One region of the Exiguobacterium sp. H66 genome, then DNA from elsewhere that is predicted to be linked to it. Evidence: predicted binding sites of a transcription regulator. Region 1 holds the regulator's gene; each other region holds the start of a gene.

Region 1 (6,692 bases):
ATGGTTGAGTTTCCACTGCTTTTTGATTTCAGCTTTATCTTTCCAGTAGCCGACAGCGAGTCCAGCGAGGTAGGCTGCACCGAGTGCCGTCGTCTCATTGATTTCCGGGCGGTCAACTGGAACACCGAGAATATCCGATTGGAATTGCATCAAGAAGTCGTTCGCGACGGCTCCACCGTCGACGCGTAACGTTTTCAGTTCGATGCCGGAATCTTGCTGCATCGCTGTCAAGACGTCGCGTGTTTGGTAAGCGAGTGACTCGAGTGTTGCACGGACAAAGTGTTCTTTTTCCGTTCCGCGTGTCAATCCGAAGATGGCACCACGAACATCGCTATCCCAGTACGGTGCACCGAGACCAACGAAAGCAGGAACGACGTAGACACCGTCTGTTGAATCGACTTTCAAGGCGTAGCCTTCCGAGTCTTTCGCATGTTTCAGCATCCGGAGACCGTCACGTAACCACTGGATTGCAGAACCGGCAACGAAGATTGAACCTTCGAGTGCGTATTCCACTTTGCCGTCGACGCCCCAAGCGATCGTCGTCAGGAGTCCGTGGTCTGAAGAAACGGCTTTTTCGCCCGTATTCATCAACATGAAGCAACCTGTACCGTATGTGTTTTTCCCTTCGCCCGGTTCAAAGCACGTTTGACCGAACAAGGCAGCTTGCTGGTCACCGGCGATGCCGGCGATTGGAACTTCGAAGCCGAAGAAGTGATACGGGACTGTGTTGTCGTAGACTTCACTTGATTGACGGACTTCTGGCAACATCGATTTAGGGACAGTCAGGATTTCAAGTAACTCGTCATCCCATTGTTGTTCGTAAATGTTGTACATGAGTGTCCGTGAGGCATTCGTGTAGTCTGTGATATGTGTTTTTCCACCTGAGAGCTTCCAGACGAGCCACGTATCGATTGTACCGAAGAGCAGTTCCCCGTTCTCTGCTTGCTCACGTGCACCATCGACGTTATCTAGAATCCATTTGACTTTTGTTCCTGAGAAGTAGGCATCGATGAGTAAGCCGGTTTTATCGCGGAATTTTTGATTGAGTCCTTGTTCTTTTAGCTCATCACAAATGTCGGCCGTTTGACGCGATTGCCAGACAAGGGCATGATAAACTGGTTTTCCCGTTTCCTTGTTCCAAACGACTGTCGTTTCACGTTGGTTCGTGATTCCGATGCTCGCGATTTGACTCGGTTTGATGTCAGCCGTTCCGAGTGCATCCGCCATGACTGCTAAAATCGAACCCCAGATTTCATTTGCATCATGCTCGACCCAGCCTGGTTGTGGGAAGTATTGTTTGAATTCACGTTGAGCAGAGTTGACGATTTGACCATCATGATCGAAAATGATGGCGCGTGAGCTTGTCGTTCCTTGGTCGAGTGCTAAAATATACTTGTTTTCCATCTGTGAGTCCCCCTTGAATAGTTAAGATACCTAATGCTCAATCAAAATAGCAGTTGATAGATGAAGACGGCGATTGCGCCTCCGATGATTGGTCCGACAATCGGAATCCATGAGTAACCCCAGTCTGATGATCCCTTACCCGGAATCGGTAAGATCGCGTGGGCGATACGTGGACCAAGGTCACGGGCAGGGTTGATTGCATAACCCGTCGTACCACCGAGCGAAAGACCGATGACGACTACGAGGAGACCGACAATCAATGGATTGAGTCCGTCTGCAAACGTATTCGCTCCAAGCGCCAAGATACCAAAGACGAGAACGAATGTCCCGATGATCTCAGATACTAAGTTTGATCCCGTATGACGGATCGCTGGACCTGTCGCGAATACACCGAGTTTTGCGGCTTGATCTTCTGTCGCTTCAAAATGTTTCATGTAATGAAGCCAAACGAGTACTGCGCCAAGGAATGCTCCGACAAGTTGAGCAGCGATATAGATAGGTACATCTGCCCACGGTAAGTCAGAATTGAGCGCGAGCGACAAAGTAACCGCTGGGTTCAAGTGGGCACCACTGGATGCCGCGACGTAAACACCGGTCATAACGGCGAGACCCCAAGCGAGCGTGATGACAATCCAGCCACCATTTTCAGACTTGGTTTTCTTCAGAACGACACCGGCGACGACGCCATCCCCGAGTAGGATGAGAATCAATGTTCCCATCATCTCACTAATAAAATTACTCATGCAAAAACCCTCCCTTTGGATTAAAGCGAATAATGCCTTTCTATTTAAACCTAACCCGAATTGATAACGTTTTCAATACAAATAATTGAAATATAGGAATAGAAATTTTCAATATTTAGGTTTAAAAAAATTAGAATTGGATAATAAAAAGACTTTTTCCATGATTGAATGGAAAAAGTCAGGATCGACGTTTTTTTCGTTTCTTTTTAGGGCGGAACCAACTACTCGTATGATCAAGGATGATATGAATCGTACTTGCGGTCATTACACCGATAATAAAAGCAGGCATGACGTCAATCAATGAGTCGACCGTGCTTGCTTGAATGATTTCACTATAGAAGGCTAAAAAGAGAAGCGGAATCAATAAAGCAGCACTGTAGAGTAGGCGGATGACATCTCCGATGATTAAGCCATGCGACCAGATGGAGCGGTGCGGCATAATTTTGACGTATGGCATCCAAAGGACACGCAAAGGGCCAAAACGATAGTAAGGTTCCGATTTTAAGTCTAAGTCGGGCGAAAGCCATAATGTCCCGACGGCGATTCCGACAGCGGTCGGGAGCCAATCCGTTTGGTTCGTTGCGACCGAATAAACAACATATCCCGTGAGGGCAACGGAGTTGACCGTATCATGTACATTTCCAGAAGGCATGAAAAAAGACCAGCTCAGCTGGTCCCTCTCTTAGTGAATCGTCCGGTAAACGCCGATGACCTTGCCAAGAATCGACACGTTATCGAAATACATCGGGTCCATCGAGTCATTTTCTGGTTGAAGACGTACCTGTTGATCTTCTAAGAAGAACCGTTTGACTGTCGCTTCACTATCTTCGGTCATCGCAACGACAATCTCCCCGTTTTCTGCTGTGTTTTGTTGACGCACGATAACACGATCGCCATCAAGAATACCTGCATTAATCATCGATTCGCCATCAATCGTCAACATAAAGACGGTTTCATTTCCTACATAATGTGCAGGGAGTGGGAAATGCTCTTCTATGTTTTCAATCGCAGTGATCGGAAGTCCGGCAGTTACCTTGCCGATAACGGGGACATGGACGATCGCTTCGTTGATTTCTTCAGGTTTATCAAGCAATATTTCAATCGCGCGTGGTTTCGTCGGGTCACGGCGAATCAGTCCACGTTTTTCTAGACGATCCAAATGACCGTGTACCGTTGAGCTTGAAGCAAGACCAACAGCTTCACCAATTTCGCGAACTGAAGGTGGATAGCCCTTTAACTTCACTTCAGCGATGATGTAGTCAAGGATTTCTTGTTGACGTTTAGACATTTTCCGCATACGAATTGCCACCTCTTTCCGGATTGGTTTTTTTAGGATTTAGGAATATATGTTTCTAGAATTACTATAACATAGAACAAATGAGCGTACAAACAATTGTTCGATGTTTTTGTGTTGACCGAACACTGGTTCTGTGTTTATTATAGATTATGCGAACAATTGTTCCGAGAACATTTATTCTAATAACCTATTTGGAGGGATTCATGATGATTCATTCTATTCGTACTCATGCCTTTTCAATTCTGTTTTATACGCTCAGTTTTGCCTTCATTCTTTTTCTTTTAACACCACGACCGGATGAAAAGGTCCACCAATTACTCACGGCGTCAGTCACGGTCGATGAGAACGTAACGGTCGAACAAGTTGCAGAAGTCTACAATGATGGTTCGATGACGAACCAGGAATACATTGACTGGCTGATCAAGAACAATGAGCTCGAAACAAAACATGTCATTTCGAAAGACAAAATCGTTGTACCAATCGCACAACAATGACAGAATATAAAAGTTGTTGAATGAACGAACAGGGGTGTGAGGTACGATGAAAGTAGTAATCTACTGTCGCGTCTCGACGGAAAAAGAAGCACAAGAGAGCTCACTGGAGCGGCAAAGAGCAGAACTGTCGGGACTCGCTTTAACAAAAGGATTTGAAATCATAGATATCATCGTCGAAAAAGAAAGTGGCTATGATGTAGAGCGAGAAGGGATGTTAACCGTTCTGGATTATGTAACGCGTCATCTGGTGGAAGCGGTGCTCGTGACGGACGATACACGAATCGGACGAGGAAACGCCAAAATCGCGATTTTGCATACGTTCAAAAAACATGATGTCCAGTTGATGACGATGGAGTCAGACGGTGAATACAAACTGGCGGATGCGGAAGCAATGGTCCTCGAGATCGTTTCACTCGTTGAGGAATACCAGCGTAAGCTCCACAATGCAAAAATTGCACGCGGCATGCGACGGGCTGTCGATAATGGTTTTAGACCCGAACAAAATCTCAATCGGCAAGGCGAGAATGCCGGCCGCAGTCGAAAGGAAGTCCCGATTGAAGAAATCGTTCGATTACGTGAACTTGGTTTGACGTTTGCTGACATCGCGACGACCTTACGCGGCATGGGGCATGATATTTCGAAAGCGACGGTCAACCGGCGTTATCTTGAATATAAAGAAGTTGTCCAGTCTTATGAATGAAAGCAGGTGTTGTGTCATCTTGACGCGACAAACTTGCTTTTTTTTTTCGGGTCTTTTACAGTAAGGTTACTATTAAAGTGCTCCGCGTTGAGTCAAAGAGAAAGAGGGATATTATGTTATCACAAGAACAACTCGATCGAATTAATGAACTTGCCAATAAATCAAAAGTCGAACCGTTAACGGAAGCTGAGACGGCGGAACAAAAAGAATTAAGAACGGCCTATTTAGAAGCATTTCGTGGTTCGTTCAAAAATCAAATGATGGGCATCAAAATCGTTGATGAAGAAGGAACGGATGTTACGCCTGAAAAATTGAAGCAAGCACAAGAAGAAGAACGCAATAAACAGTAAGCAAGTTTTGTATGAACGAAAGCTGCGTCGCTCAATCCGTGAGCGAGGTAGCTTTTTTAATGGGAAAATCAGTAATGTGTATCATGAAAGTTGCTTGAAAAGGGCAATAGAGAGCGCATTCATTTTAATGTGACATACTATTTAGAAAAGTTGTATCACATTTCTGTGTGTGCTAAAATGATATAGAATTTGTGAAAAAGAGAGAGGATGATTGTTTTGACGAACATGACAACAGTAGAATTATTAGCAGTAAATACGATTCGTACCTTATCAATTGATGCAGTACAAAAAGCGAACTCGGGCCACCCGGGAATGCCGATGGGTGCAGCACCGATGGCATTTACATTATGGGCGGATCATATGAACCACAACCCTAAAAATCCAGAATGGTTTAACCGTGACCGTTTTGTACTTTCAGCAGGACACGGTTCAATGCTTCTCTACTCACTCCTCCATTTATCAGGATACGACCTCGCGATGGATGACTTGAAGTCATTCCGTCAATGGAACTCAAAAACACCGGGTCACCCGGAATACCGTCACACAGCAGGTGTCGATGCGACGACTGGTCCACTCGGGCAAGGCATCGCGATGGCCGTCGGGATGGCGATGGCAGAACGTCACCTCGAAGCGAAATACAACCGTGACGACCTAAACGTCGTCGACCACTTCACATACGGCATTTGCGGAGACGGTGACTTAATGGAAGGTGTCTCTGCAGAAGCGGCTTCACTCGCAGGACATTTAGGTCTTGGTAAACTCGTCGTCCTGTATGATTCAAACGATATCTCGCTTGATGGCGACTTGGACAAGTCATTCTCTGAAAACGTCCAACAACGTTTTGAAGCATACAACTGGCAAGTCATCCGTGTTGAAGATGGAACGGATATCGATTCGATTTCAAAAGCACTCGACGCGGCGAAAGCGGAAACAACAAAACCGACATTGATCGAAGTCAAAACGGTTATCGGATTCGGTTCGCCGAACAAATCAGGGAAATCGGCTTCACACGGTGCACCACTCGGCGATGCGGAAATCAAGTTGACGAAAGCAAGCTACGTTTGGGATCATGAAGAATTCTATGTACCGGAAGAAGTCAAAGACTTGTTCGAGGAGCGCATCGAAAAACGTGGCGCTGATACAGAAGCAGCATGGACGGAAAAAATGGAGCAATACAAAGCAGCACATCCGGAATTGCACGCTGAGCTTGTTCAAGCGATCAACAATGAATTGCCGAGCAACTGGGAAGCAGATCTTCCGACATATGATCTGACATCGAAAAAAGCAACACGTCAGACGAGTGGAGAAGTCTTAAACGCTCTTGCGAAAAACATCCCATCAATCTTCGGGGGATCAGCTGACTTAGCTGGTTCGAACAACACGATGCTAAAAGGCGAAGCTGACTTCGATATCGATCCAAGCGGCCGTAACATTTGGTTCGGTGTCCGTGAGTTCGCGATGGCAGCAGCTGTTAACGGAATGGCACTTCACGGTGGCGTCATCCCTTACGGTGCGACATTCTTCGTCTTCTCAGACTACTTGCGCCCGGCAGTCCGTCTTGCAGCATTGATGGGGATTCAATCAATCTTCGTCTTGACGCATGACTCGATCGCAGTGGGAGAAGATGGTCCGACACACGAGCCAGTCGAACACTTGATGAGTTTCCGTGCGATGCCGAACTTGACGGTCTATCGTCCGGCAGAC
Region 2 (6,692 bases), on a different contig from region 1:
GGCGTCTTATATGAACAATGGGACGTCTCGAAGTTACCGGGCGACCTCGTCGAGAACTTTACATTAACGGATGACGACAAACAGACGATTTTAACGACATTCGCGGACGAGATTAAAGATGTTTCGGAACGTCGCGGTTACCAGACGGCTGACATCATCGCACTGTCGGATACGACACCGAATCTCGATGAATTACTCGTCAACTTCCAAAAAGAACACCATCATACCGATGACGAGGTCCGCTTCATCGTCAGCGGCCATGGCGTGTTTGCGATTAAAGACGAGGAGGTCGGCTATTACAACATCGAGCTCAATCCCGGTGATTTGATTTCCGTTCCCGTCAACACGCGCCACTACTTCACGCTCCAGGAAGACCGGAAAGTGGTAGCAATCCGAATCTTCGTCACGACGGACGGCTGGGTGCCGATTTACGAGCGGGATGCCCTGTCTTCAGCAAACTAATTCAGTCCGGTCCGGCCCAAGTCTTCTAGCGATAGAGGACCTGGGCTTTTTTTGTACTGAAACGTCGTCTGACAAACATGTTTGAGGAAAGCGCGTGTCCGGGAGCATTTCCTATTCTAGAAACATGCCGTTTGTTTCGTCCATCTCCGATATAATGAAGAAAAGGACACAAAAAGGAGCTGACGTGTATGATGATTCGTCTCGTTCAAGAAGCCGACTTACCGGACGTGCTCGCCATTTATAATGAAGGAATTGAAGACCGCATCGCGACGCTCGAGACGGATACGAAAGATCTCGCCTTCATGCAGCAATGGTTCAGTGAACGCTCCGAGCGACATGCCGGTTACGTTGCCTATGAAGGATCAAAGATTCTTGGCTTCATTTCGCTCGATGCCTACAATCCGCGTCCCGTCTATCAGTCCGTCGGCGAACTGTCCGTCTACATCACACGGACCCACCGCGGACAAGGAATCGGAAAACGACTACTCGACATCATCGAAGAACATGCAATCATTCACGGCATGCATAAGCTGATTCTTTTTACGTTCCCCTTCAACCGGATCGGACAAAAACTCTACATCAAAGCCGGATTCCGAATCGTCGGTACCTTTAAAGAACAAGGAATGTTAAACGGGTATTATGTCGATGTCCTGGCCATGGAAAAAATTCTCCCTAAACCGGACCAATGATGTTTTGGATTAAAGGTTCGACAAGTCGGGAATATGAGACGAGGAAGATTCGTACAAGAAAGGAAGATTGCCTGTGAACATCCAGCAAATTCGAAATGCGACACTCGTCTTGACCTATGCCAACCAAGTTTTTTTAATTGATCCTTTTCTCGGTGAAAAGGGTTCGCTTCCTCCGTTCGACCATACACCGAACACCCACCGCAACCCCCTTGTCGACTTACCGGTCGATGTCTCGACCTTACTCGACCCGGATGCCGTCTTCGTGACACATCTTCACGCCGATCATTTCGATGAGGCTGCCAAACAATTGTTACCGAAGACGGTTCCGCTCTATGCCCAAAACGCGACGGACGCCTCTGTCATTAAAGAGGCCGGTTTCACCGACGTTCAGCCGTTCGACCAGGGTGTGACACTCCGCGATGTCAAAGTTTTCCGCACGAACGGTCAACACGGCGTCGGCGAAATCGGACAACGGATGGGACACGTATCCGGTCTCGTCTTTACACATCCCGATGAGCCGACGCTCTATATCGCCGGTGATACGATTTGGTGTGACGACGTCGATTCTGCGATTGATACCTATGCACCGGATGTCATCGTCGTCAATAGTGGTGCCGCCCAGTTCCAGACCGGTGAACCGATCACGATGTCGGAACGTGATTTATTAGCGGTCCATGCGGCAGCGGCTGAAGCGACGATCATCGTCTCGCATCTCGAGGCCGTCAACCACTGCCTGCTCCGCCGCGATATGATTGCTGACTTTTTAGCAGCAAATCATCTCTCCGCTCACTTTTTGATTCCGGACGACGGCGAGACGCTCTCCTTTTAAGTCTCTCCTTCGAGAGTCGTATGAATACAAAAAAACCGGACGTTTTCCGTTTCCCTAAAAGGAAGAGGAACAGCGTCCGGTTTTTTCATGTTCATTCTTGCGGAATGACAAGACCCAGCAAACGAGCGAAGGCGATTGCTTGTCCTTCCGTCACGATCGCCCCTGTCAAAAAGCGTGGATCAATCGTAATCCCCGAGACGTCCGCTTGTCGCAAATCGAGTCCTTTTAACGGAGTTTCAACCCACTGGCTTTCCATCAATTCAACATCCTCAAAACGTAAATCGATGAGTTTCCCTTCGAAGAATTGTGTCTCCCGCATCGCCGTCTGCTCGAACGTTACTTGTCGGAGCGATGTCCGAATCACTTGTAAGTAATTCGCCTGGCATGCTTTTACCGTGACATGATCAAGCGTCGTTTCTTCTAATTGAACCCCCGTCAGGCGGCAGTCCTGAAACAGAACGCGATGAAAACGACTGTCACGGAACTGACAACCCGTCAAATCGCACTGCTCAAACCGGACATTTTCAAATGACGCGCGATCAAACACGAGACCCGCAAATGAGACATTCCGAAAACAGACTTGATTGGCATCGATCCGCTCCGTCAGCTCGATGGGTAACGTTTCTTTTTCATACAGCATTTGATACAAGTACGGATCATCGATTTCGATTTCTGCAAATGTTTCGACTGCTAAATTATTCGGGACATCCGGTAGATGGATCATCGGTTTTTTCTTCATTCTCTCCCAACCCTTCTTCTTCTCAGTCCTTAGTGTACCAAACCTGTTACCTAAATATGACCCAAGAGGATGATCTCTAAAGTCATGCCGCGCTCTAAAAAGTGATGACATGTACACTCTTTTTCAATTTTTGATTTGAGACACTTTGAGACCGTGCTAGAATCAACATAAATAAAATAAGAACAAACGTTCTAAAAGGAGTGATTTTCGTGTCTTCTGATGCGGACTTTCCAAACCAACGTATTTTTTGCGTGGATAGTGTCTCTTTTTATGCCAGTTGCGAGTGCCATTACCGAAATCTACCACCATTAACAACAAAATTAGCCGTCGTTTCCGATTTAAAACGGAGCGGCTCCGTCATTTTAGCGGCGAGCCCTGCTTTGAAGACGCTTGGTATCAAAACGGCAAGTCGTCTCTACCAGATTGAACAACTCCCGTATAAGGAACGAAAGCAGATTCACCTCGTCGAACCACGCATGTTATGCTACATGAAAACGTCGATTCGTGTCCTCGATGTGCTCCATCAATTCGGACCACCGGAAGTGATTCGCGTCTACTCGATTGACGAAAGTTTCATCGACATGACGGGAACGGAGCACCTCTTCGGTACGGATTTTGAAGCTGCTAACCAATTACAGTCAGCTATCCTGGAACAAACCGGCATTCACGTCCGAATCGGGATTGGTCCTAATAACGTCATCGCGAAACTTGCCCTTGATTTACTCGGGAAAAAACAGGGCATTGCGCGTTGTGGTTATGCTGATGTCCCCCGTCTCTTACATGACTTTCCCGTTCGTAAGATGTGGGGGATCGGTCATCAAATGGAGCACCATCTGAATCAATTAGGCATCGAGACGATCGGCGATTTGGCGGCCGCACCATTAGAAACACTACACGAACGTTTTGGTGTCATCGGTGCCGAACTTTGGCATCATGCATGGGGCATCGATCAATCTCCGACGACGATTGATCCGACCGCTTTATTTCGTCCGGCATCATCCCGACAGAAGACGGTTGGTCATGGCGTGACACTGATGCGTGATTATTACGAATACGACCAGATTCGGCTGGTCTTAAGTGAGCTCGCAAGCGATGTCGCAGCCCGCGTCCGCTTTTCCAATCAACTTGGATGGACGGTTCACTTAGGTGTCCGTTACTCGAGACATATCGTCCGGGCAGGATTTTCAAAGCAACTCCGTCTCCCTTATCCGACTTCAGACGAACGGATTATCCTGCGCCATATCCTTCAGCTGTTCGAGCCGAACTGGCTCGAACACGAACCGATTCGTTTTTTGTCCGTCTCGCTCGGTCAACTTGTCCCCGACCAAGGTGCACTGCAACTGTCGTTGTTCGAAGACAATACCCGTGTTTGGAAACGCAAACGCTTGTTAAAGGCAATCGATCATGTCAACGTCCGTTACGGGAAGGGAACCATCCGCCTCGCTGTTTCTTTTCTTGATACAAGTGTCGCCAAGCGCCGCCTCCGCTTCGTCGGTGGTCATCCGGGAGGTGACGGCAATGACACGGTATCGTGACCGTGGCAATTTAAAATGGATTCCGTTTTTGATGCCGGAGTACATTCAACTGTTGCGCGACTATTATAAAGATACGCATCGTTTAACACTACCGCCCATCGATGAACAACTTCAAGAATCATGGCAATTCATCCTCGAAGAAGCATTAATGGAAGGAAAAGAACTTGAAATCACGTATTATAAGGAAGGAAGCTATATCACACTGACCGGATTCATCGAACGAATCGAGCGCGAACGAGGACTTCTGTACGTCCGGAGTCAAAATCCGATCGAAATTCCCCTGATGCGACTAGTTCGGATTGAAAACGGGTAGGAGTGACAGTGGGCTTCAATAATGCACTTATCTCTTGAATTATGATTTGAAAGAAGGAATGTTTGTATGTTTGAATGGTTTACTTCACTCCCCGTCGTGATCCAGGCATTACTCGCCGGGATGATGACATGGGGCTTGACCGCACTTGGGGCGGCACTTGTTTTCGTCTTTACGACAATTGAAAAAAAGGTCATGAATATGATGCTCGGCTTCGCCGCCGGTGTCATGATCGCTGCGTCCTTTTGGTCACTGCTCGCTCCGGCGATTGAATTTACGGAACAGGATGGTGGCATCGCCTGGCTTCCGGCTGCAATCGGATTTTTAGCAGGTGGCTTCTTCGTTCGCTTACTCGACTTCGTCACACCACATTTACACTTATCCGCACCACTTGAAAATGCAGAAGGCCCTTCGACCGGTCTTAAAAAGGCAACTCTGCTCTTTTTAGCCATCACCTTGCACAACATCCCGGAAGGTCTAGCAATCGGTGTCGCTTTTGGTGCTGCTGCGTTAAATATGGACGGGGCGACAGTCGCTGGTGCTTTGACGCTCGCACTCGGAATCGGGATTCAAAATATGCCGGAAGGTGCTGCCTTATCAATTCCGCTTCGTGGTGAAGGCATGTCACGCCGTCGCGCTTTCAATTACGGTCAAATGTCCGCTATTGTTGAACCGATTGCGGCAATGATCGGGGCGGCTGCCGTTTTCTTCATTCAGCCGTTACTGCCTTACGCACTCGCCTTTGCAGCCGGCGCGATGATTTTTGTTGTCGTCGAGGAATTGATTCCTGAATCACAAGCTGAAAACGGCTCTGATTTAGCGACACTGGGTTTAATGGTCGGCTTTACCGTCATGATGATTCTTGATGTCGCCTTAGGCTAAATACAAACTGATTGAACAAAAAAAACTCCTTCATCGCCGGTGAAGGAGTTTTCAGATTGATATTGGAATGACTTTTGAGTCCGTACCTTTCAACGTGTACCTTTAATTATTTTTTGAGGATGCGCATCGCATTTAAAACAGCCAGGACGGTTACACCAACATCCGCAAACACAGCTTCCCACATCGTCGCGAAACCAAATGCACCAAACAGGAGAAACACGGCTTTCACGCCAAGTGCGAAGAAAATGTTTTGATAGACAATTTTTCGTGTCGCACGGGCAATCTCAATTGCTTCGACCAACTGCTTTGGTTCATCTGTCATGAGGACGATATCTGCGGCTTCAATCGCCACATCACTGCCGAGTCCGCCCATCGCGATTCCGACATCGGCTCGTGTCAAAACAGGGGCATCATTGATGCCGTCGCCAACAAAGGCCACTTTTCCATCCGCTTGCTTCAAAATCAGTTCGAGTTGTTCGACTTTTTGATCAGGTAATAGTTCTGCTGTAACTTCGTCAATCCCGATTTGACGGCCAATCACTTCTGCCGTTGCCAGGCGGTCCCCTGTTAACATAATCGTTTTCTTCACACCGAGTGCCTTGAGGCGAGCAAGTGCTTCAACCGTGCTGTCTTTAATGTGATCAGCAATTCGGATGTAGCCCAGGTACGTATCATTGCGTGCGACATGAACGTACGTCCCGTCTGCCGTTTGATCAAGCGTCTCATAACCAAGTTCGTTGAACCAACGGGCATTCCCGGCACGAATCGTATCCGTTCCGAAGCGACCGACAACACCTGATCCTGCGACTTCGCGATACTCTTGAACGGATTCCGTCACTTCACCATAACTTGCATATGTCCGTTGGATGGACTTTGCAATCGGATGATTCGAATGCTGTTCAACAAGCGTTGCCACTTTCAATAATTCTTCGTCTGAACAGGCAACCGGGCGGAGTTCCGTCACTTCAAAGACCCCTTCTGTCAAGGTCCCTGTTTTATCAAAAACGACCGTATCCAGCTGTTGTAATGCCTCGAGATGATTTCCACCCTTCACGAGAATCCCACGTTTTGAAGCGGCACCAATTCCACTGAAGAAACCGAGGGGGATTGAAATGACGAGCGCACAGGGACAACTGATGACAAGAAAAACAAGTGCCCGGTAAATCCAGTCCTCCCATGTCGCACCCGTGACAAACAATGGAGGCAAGACAGCAAGCAATGTCGCAATCCCGACGACTGCCGGTGT
Region 3 (6,692 bases), on a different contig from region 1:
CCATCTGCCCTAAAAACTGGCGTGCATAAGCGGAGAGGCTTTCGACATAACGTCGTTGCCCTTCCGCATAAATCGTATCGAACGCGAGTGATGACTTCCCGGATCCCGATAAGCCCGTCAAGACGACGAGCTGATCGCGCGGGATTTCGACATCGATATTTTGAAGGTTATTGACGCGAGCGCCTTTGATGATAATCTTATTTTTCTTGTCTCCCAACTTAGGCACCTGCTTTCAATTCTAATATAAGATCTCGAAGCTCTGCTGCGCGCTCGAATTGCATGTCTTTCGCTGCTTGTCGCATCTCTTGATCCAACTGTTCGAGTAGCGTTTCGCGCTCCGGTTTTTTCAGTTTATTGAATTTCTCCAGTTTTTCGACCGTATCATCACTTTCAATCGTCGTACTGATGACACCGCGAACATCTTTTTGAATCGTTTTCGGCGTAATGCCGTGTTCTTTATTGAACGCGAGCTGAATGTTGCGCCGACGTTCCGTCTCATCCATCGCCCGTTGCATCGAATCCGTAATCTTGTCTGCAAACAGGACAACGTGCCCTTCCGAGTTCCGGGCCGCCCGTCCGATCGTCTGAATCAATGATCGCTCGGACCGTAAGAAACCTTCTTTATCTGCATCGAGAATCGTCACGAGCGACACTTCCGGAATATCGAGTCCTTCACGAAGCAGGTTGATCCCGACGAGGACGTCATACTTACCAAGCCGCAGATCGCGAATGATTTCAATCCGTTCGAGTGTCTTGATTTCCGAGTGCATGTAGTTGACCTTAACACCGTTCTCTTTTAAATAATCGGTCAAGTCTTCCGACATTTTTTTCGTCAATGTCGTCACGAGAACCCGTTCATTTTTCGCGACGCGGTCCCGGATGTTGTCCATCAAGTAATCGATTTGCCCCGTGATCGGATGAATCTCGATTGTCGGATCGACGAGTCCCGTCGGACGAATGATTTGTTCGACCATCTCTTTTGAGTGCTCGAGCTCATAAGGTCCCGGCGTCGCTGAGATATAAATTGCTTGACTGACCTTTTCTTCAAACTCTTCAAAACGAAGCGGCCGGTTATCTTTCGCTGACGGCAAACGGAAACCGTGGTCGACGAGGACTTGTTTCCGCGCCTGGTCACCGTTATACATCCCGCGGATTTGCGGTAACGTGACGTGCGACTCATCGGCGACGAGCAAGAAGTCTTTCGGGAAGTAATCGATGAGCGTATACGGCGTCGATCCTTCCGGCATCAGGTTTAAATGACGGGAATAGTTTTCGATTCCTGAGCAGTAACCCATTTCACGCATCATCTCGAGATCGTAGTTCGTCCGTTGCTCAAGACGTTGCGCTTCGAGTAACATCCCGTCTTCACGCATCTTCGCGAGTTGCGTCTCAAGTTCGACTTCGATGTTCGCGATTGCTTTTTGAAGACGTGTGTCCCCCGTCACGAAGTGGGACGCCGGGAAGATTGAGATATGTTCACGGTCGGCGATGATTTCACCTGTCAACGGATCCATGTCGCGAATCCGTTCGATTTCGTCACCAAAAAATTCGACACGGACACATTGTTCGTCTCGTGACGCCGGGAAAATCTCGACAACGTCTCCACGGACACGAAACCGCCCGCGCTGGAAGTCGATGTCATTTCGTTCATATTGAATGTCAATCAAACGACGGAGCATCTCGTTACGCCCCATCTCGTTGCCGACACGAAGCGATAACACGTGATTATTGTATTCTTCCGGGTTACCGAGACCGTAGATACACGAGACGGACGCAACGATCAAGACGTCATCACGCTCAAACAAAGCAGACGTCGCCGAGTGACGGAGTTTATCAATCTCATCGTTGATGGACGAGTCTTTTTCGATGAACGTGTCCGTCGACGGGACATACGCTTCCGGTTGATAGTAATCATAAAAGCTGACGAAGTACTCGACCGCGTTGTTCGGGAAAAATTCTTTGAACTCTGAGTACAGTTGCCCGGCCAGTGTTTTATTATGCGCCAGGACTAACGTCGGCTTTTTAATCTCTTTGATGACGTTCGAGACGGTGAACGTCTTACCGGTTCCGGTCGCTCCGAGCAACGTTTGATGCCGCTCGCCGTTCTTGACGCCGGTGACCAATTGTTTAATGGCAGCCGGCTGATCGCCGCCTGGTTCAAATGGTGACACTAACTCAAAATCCATCGCTAACTTCCCCCTCATTCCGTAAAAAATCTATCTTTATTGTATCACTTTACGAACAAACATTCGATTATGAAGTGCTCCTTCTAGGAAGTTACCCGTTTTTCCAAAAAAGAAAAAGTCCCAGTACGGATTATCTCTGAAAAAGATAAAGTTCACTCAAGAAACAACAACATCCCCTACCACTCACGTGATAGAGGATGCTCATTATTGAAGCGTTCGAATTTTCGTCCGGCGATTCCCCGGCTCACTGACGAACATGATGCCGAGTTCATGATGATCTTGTTCATAAAAAGCCCGTTGCGCAAACCGAACATCTCCATTATGATTCATCACTTCGAGACGTAAGTACGGTTTATGCTTTTGAATCGCTTCATAGAAGCTCGTCTCGGAATCAACAAAATCACCGTTGACCTTATAGATGGCTTCTCCGGGTACGAGCCCCATTTCTGATGCCGGTAATCCAGGGAACGTCCCCAGGATGACGACACCCCGTTTACCATTGAGGAAAATCGGCGTCTCTGAACGATTCAAACGTTTGACCCGTTGGTGCAAGATGATGTGCAAGACGAGCAGGAGCGGTAGACCGAATAACCACTCTTCCCGGTTCGTCACGTACGCACCCAGTGTCAACAAGACCGCGAGTAACAATGTGATGACGCGACCCCGAATCAATGGACGCATCAACTCAGCCGGTAATTTTCCTGTGAACAGAAAACTGAAGCCGAGCGGGAAAAAGAGCACGAGCGGGACGTACTCCGGAAAAGCGAACCGCGGAAACCATTCCTCGAGACTACTGCCCGGAACAATGACGAGCAACGGAATCAACCACAGTTTGTTCGCGGACAACCCACCGATGAAACGCCCCCGCTTCGATAAGACGAGTGATGGAGACAACTGCTTTTGACCGCGCCACGCGACGAGCGTCAATTCTGCCAGCAACGTCAAGCTCGCAAGCAACAGCAACGTCGTCGCGTCGACCTCTTTAATCCCGTCCATCCGTTCATCCGTCACGAACCACCCGATAAGTGCCAAAACGCTGAGCGGCCAAAGCGGCAAGTTAAACCGGACGACGCCAATCACCAATGTCACGGCGGCGAGCGCCGTAAAGGCGACAATGAAGACCGGGCTGACGGTCACCTGTAAACTCAAACTGATTGCAGATAAGACAATCCCGACGAGCAGACCGGGCAGCAATGTCTCAAAAATGTCGGTCCGTTGATCGCGTGATTTCGAGCGGAACAAGTTCCGTTCTCGCCTGACGCGACGAATACCGATTACAACACTGACTAGAATGGCTAACCACAGGATTGGACTAGCGATAAGACTAATCACTGTCCAACCGATTCCATCGAATAATTCCACGCCCATTCAGACCTCTTTCCGTGATTTATTCAGCGGCAACTTCAAGTGCCTTGATGCGTTGTACATCATTTTTCGAGTCTTCTAACTTTTTCAAGAGACGTGTCTCCATCTCGGAAGCCGTCACCGGGTCAATCTTACCCGTGACTTCGAGCTTGGCATCTTTTTGAAGTTGTTCGACTGCTTGTTTCATCGTGTCGCCATAATACCCATCCTGCCCTTTCGGATCGTAACCGATCGCTTCGAGCACGAGATGTGCATTCTCGACAGATTTTCCATAGTCCCCGACATTGAGCGCTTTGTCATCCGTCAATATTTTCGTGACATTGAAATACGCAGGTTGTTTGACTTCAACGGTCGGTTTAACTCCTTTTTTGTGAATCCAGTTCCCGTCTGGCGTCAGCCATTTGTTCGTTGTCAGCTTCAGGTCACTACCATCTTTTAAGTCATACGCACTTTGGACGATCCCTTTACCGAATGACTTTGTACCGACGACTTCTGCACCGGCGCCTTCTTTCAGACCGGCGGCTAAAATTTCTGACGCTGACGCGGAACCGTTATCTTCCAACACAACGATGTTATAAGGTTTCTTCGCGTCCGCCTTCCCGAATTCCTGCGTCCGGTCGCCTTTATTGTCTTCGACCTGGAAAATCGGTGTATCTTTCGGAATGAATGGCGCAATCATTTTCGAAACTGCCGTCAACAGTCCGCCTGGGTTTCCCCGAACGTCAATGACGAGTCCATCAATATTCTTCGCTTCGAGAGCAGCGAGTTGCTTTTCGAACTCTTCTGCAGTCGGGTCAGAAAACTGAGTCACTTGGAGTACACCAATCGTTTTCCCGTTCACTTGTTCTGTTTCCGAATAGACGGTCTCAATCGGAATCGTATCGCGTTCAATCGTGATTTTCATCGGGTCTTGTCCCCCGCGTTGAATCGTCAAGACGACTTCCGTCCCTTTTTCACCACGAATCTTTTTGACAGCTTGATCCGTCTTTTGACCTTTCGTCGACTTGCCATCGATTTCTACAATGACGTCACCCGGCTTGATTCCTGCTTTTTCAGCGGGTGCCCCTTTAATCGGAGCGACGATGACAATTGCCTCACCCTTTTGCTCCAGTGTCGCGCCAATTCCTTCAAACGATGAAGACAGATTCGTGTTGAACGACGCCGTTTCCGATTCATCCATGTAGACCGAGTAGGGATCGTCAAGCACTTCCGTCATCCCACTGAGTGCTCCTTCAAGCAATTCTTGATCCGTGACATCTTCTAGGTAATACTGTGAAATCATCTGGCGGACTTGATCAACCTTTTTCCAGTCCCCCGATTCGCCCGATGAACTGGTCGTCACCGTGTCGGTACCACCTGTTGCTAACATACCGACTGCGCCTGCCCCTAGGCCAAGTCCGAATGTACTGACTGCTATGACTGCCGTTGTAGATTTTTTCACGCTTGATTCCTCGTTTCCGGTGTAAACCTGCTATTTTTTTCAGTATAGCAAAAAAAGATAGGTTACCCTATCTTTTCGCTAAAGAGCTATAGATCAATCAAAAGATGTACGGGGCTGGATCGACCGCGTTCGGTTGTCCGACCGCCCACTCCCCTTGATGAATCTCAAAGTGAAGATGAGGACCAGTCGACCAGCCTGTCGAACCTAACTTTCCGATGACCGTCCCCGGCATGACCGTTTGCCCTGCCTTCACAGCGACGGAATCAAGATGTCCGTAAACCGTCGTCCAGACTTTCCCGTCGATCAGATGGGTGATCATCACGACATTCCCGTATCCTGTCGCACTTCCGGCGCGCAGGACGATACCACCTGCCGCTGCCTGAATCGGTGTTCCTTTAGCATTGACGAGATCGATGCCCGTATGAATCTCTGACTTGCCGGTCAACGGATTGTTCCGTGGACCGAACGGGCTGGACACGTAACCGGAGACAGGTAATTGAAATGGCTTTGCATGATCCGTCGCAGATGGTACCGGCTGCTTTTTCGTCGTTGGCGATGCCGTCCGGTCCACTGCCTGCGTGTCGTCCGCTTCCGCTTGCTCACGTTTCGCTGCCTCGATACGGGCGAGACGTTCTGCTTCCGCCTTTATCTTTGCTTGTTCAGCGGCACGTGCTGCTTCTTCGAGTTCCGTCAGTTGCGTGCTAATCAATTGTTGCTGATCCGCTAAGATTTGGGCTTCTTCCGCCTTCGTGAACTGCTCCTGCTTCAATTGTTTGACCTGATCGTTCAATTGGACGACCAATTTTCGTTTCAACTCAGATTCCGCGATGATCCGCGTCTGCAGAATCAACAGTTTCCGTTGGTCTTTTTTTAGCTGACCGAGGATGAGTTCTTGACTTGCGCGTTGCTCCGTCAATTCCGTGACATTTGCTTTATAGGCATTCAAAACACCGTCATCTTGTTTAATGATTTCACTGACAGTACTAAAACGCGAGATTAAATCGCCGAAATCTTTTGAGTCGAGCAACACTTCGATGTATTTGATGTCGCCATCCCGCTGAACGGCACGAAGCCGGTTCCCAAGTAAATCTTCCTGCGCCCGTAACTCGGACAATGTTTGTTTAATCGCTTCTTCGATCGCTTGCAACTCTTCTTTTGATGCAGAAACAGCCGCTTGTTGATCTGCAATTTCACTCGCTAAATCATCCAAACGGCTGTTGACTTCATCCAAACGCTCCTCTGCGAGGCGGCGTTCTTTTTTCGTCAAGATTAACTTCTCAGATGTCTGATTCTGTGATCGTTCCGTCTCTTGCAGACGGGACTCGACCTCCTGTTGTTCCTTCAACAATTCTTCTTTAGACACGGCGTGAACGGATACACTTGAACCAACCAGGGCCAAGCTGAGCACAGCTGAACAGAATCGAACCTTCATGAGAAGCATCTCTCCTCTATATTTTGTTTTTGCGTAACTTATACTTTTAAGAAACGTCCGAGTGACGTTGTTGATCCCCATACTCCGATGAAGGCACCGAGCGCAAGTAAAATCAATGCGACTTGAACGGATAGTTCACCAGGTGGAATCAAATTAAAGATTGATGCATTTAAAGATACGAGTTGTGGTTGAAGGGCATTGTATGTCACTTCATAACCAAAATAGACGACAGCGATTGGAATCAATGCTCCGAGTACACCCATCAAGA

The links. Region 1 encodes LexA, which represses DNA repair genes until DNA is damaged. Its sites were predicted from a motif close to CGAACATATGTTCG; they were not measured.
Region 2: the regulator LexA is predicted to act here: its motif matches at 2,899-2,912, upstream of KNP88_RS15840 (Y-family DNA polymerase).
Region 3: the regulator LexA is predicted to act here: its motif matches at 2,239-2,252, upstream of uvrB (excinuclease ABC subunit UvrB).

What each region holds. Positions count from the first base shown of each region.
Region 1 covers NZ_JACSMQ010000005.1:236,921-243,612, reverse strand. The annotation lists gene glpK (glycerol kinase GlpK) at 1-1,404, opposite strand, end outside; gene KNP88_RS10580 (MIP/aquaporin family protein) at 1,446-2,147, opposite strand; gene KNP88_RS10575 (metal-binding protein) at 2,326-2,799, opposite strand; gene lexA (transcriptional repressor LexA) at 2,830-3,444, opposite strand; gene yneA (cell division suppressor protein YneA) at 3,651-3,938, shown strand; gene KNP88_RS10560 (YneB family resolvase-like protein) at 3,985-4,638, shown strand; gene KNP88_RS10555 (DUF896 domain-containing protein) at 4,752-4,988, shown strand; gene tkt (transketolase) at 5,196-6,692, shown strand, end outside.
Region 2 covers NZ_JACSMQ010000007.1:144,829-151,520, reverse strand. The annotation lists gene KNP88_RS12385 (1,2-dihydroxy-3-keto-5-methylthiopentene dioxygenase) at 1-462, shown strand, start outside; gene KNP88_RS12380 (arsinothricin resistance N-acetyltransferase ArsN1 family A) at 651-1,151, shown strand; gene KNP88_RS12375 (MBL fold metallo-hydrolase) at 1,225-1,980, shown strand; gene KNP88_RS12370 (pentapeptide repeat-containing protein) at 2,072-2,719, opposite strand; gene KNP88_RS15840 (Y-family DNA polymerase) at 2,929-4,254, shown strand; gene KNP88_RS12360 (YolD-like family protein) at 4,238-4,567, shown strand; gene KNP88_RS12355 (ZIP family metal transporter) at 4,634-5,446, shown strand; gene KNP88_RS12350 (heavy metal translocating P-type ATPase) at 5,553-6,692, opposite strand, start outside.
Region 3 covers NZ_JACSMQ010000002.1:304,561-311,252, forward strand. The annotation lists gene uvrA (excinuclease ABC subunit UvrA) at 1-217, opposite strand, end outside; gene uvrB (excinuclease ABC subunit UvrB) at 219-2,186, opposite strand; gene KNP88_RS04895 (PDZ domain-containing protein) at 2,391-3,554, opposite strand; gene KNP88_RS04900 (S41 family peptidase) at 3,574-4,992, opposite strand; gene KNP88_RS04905 (murein hydrolase activator EnvC family protein) at 5,090-6,424, opposite strand; gene ftsX (permease-like cell division protein FtsX) at 6,463-6,692, opposite strand, start outside.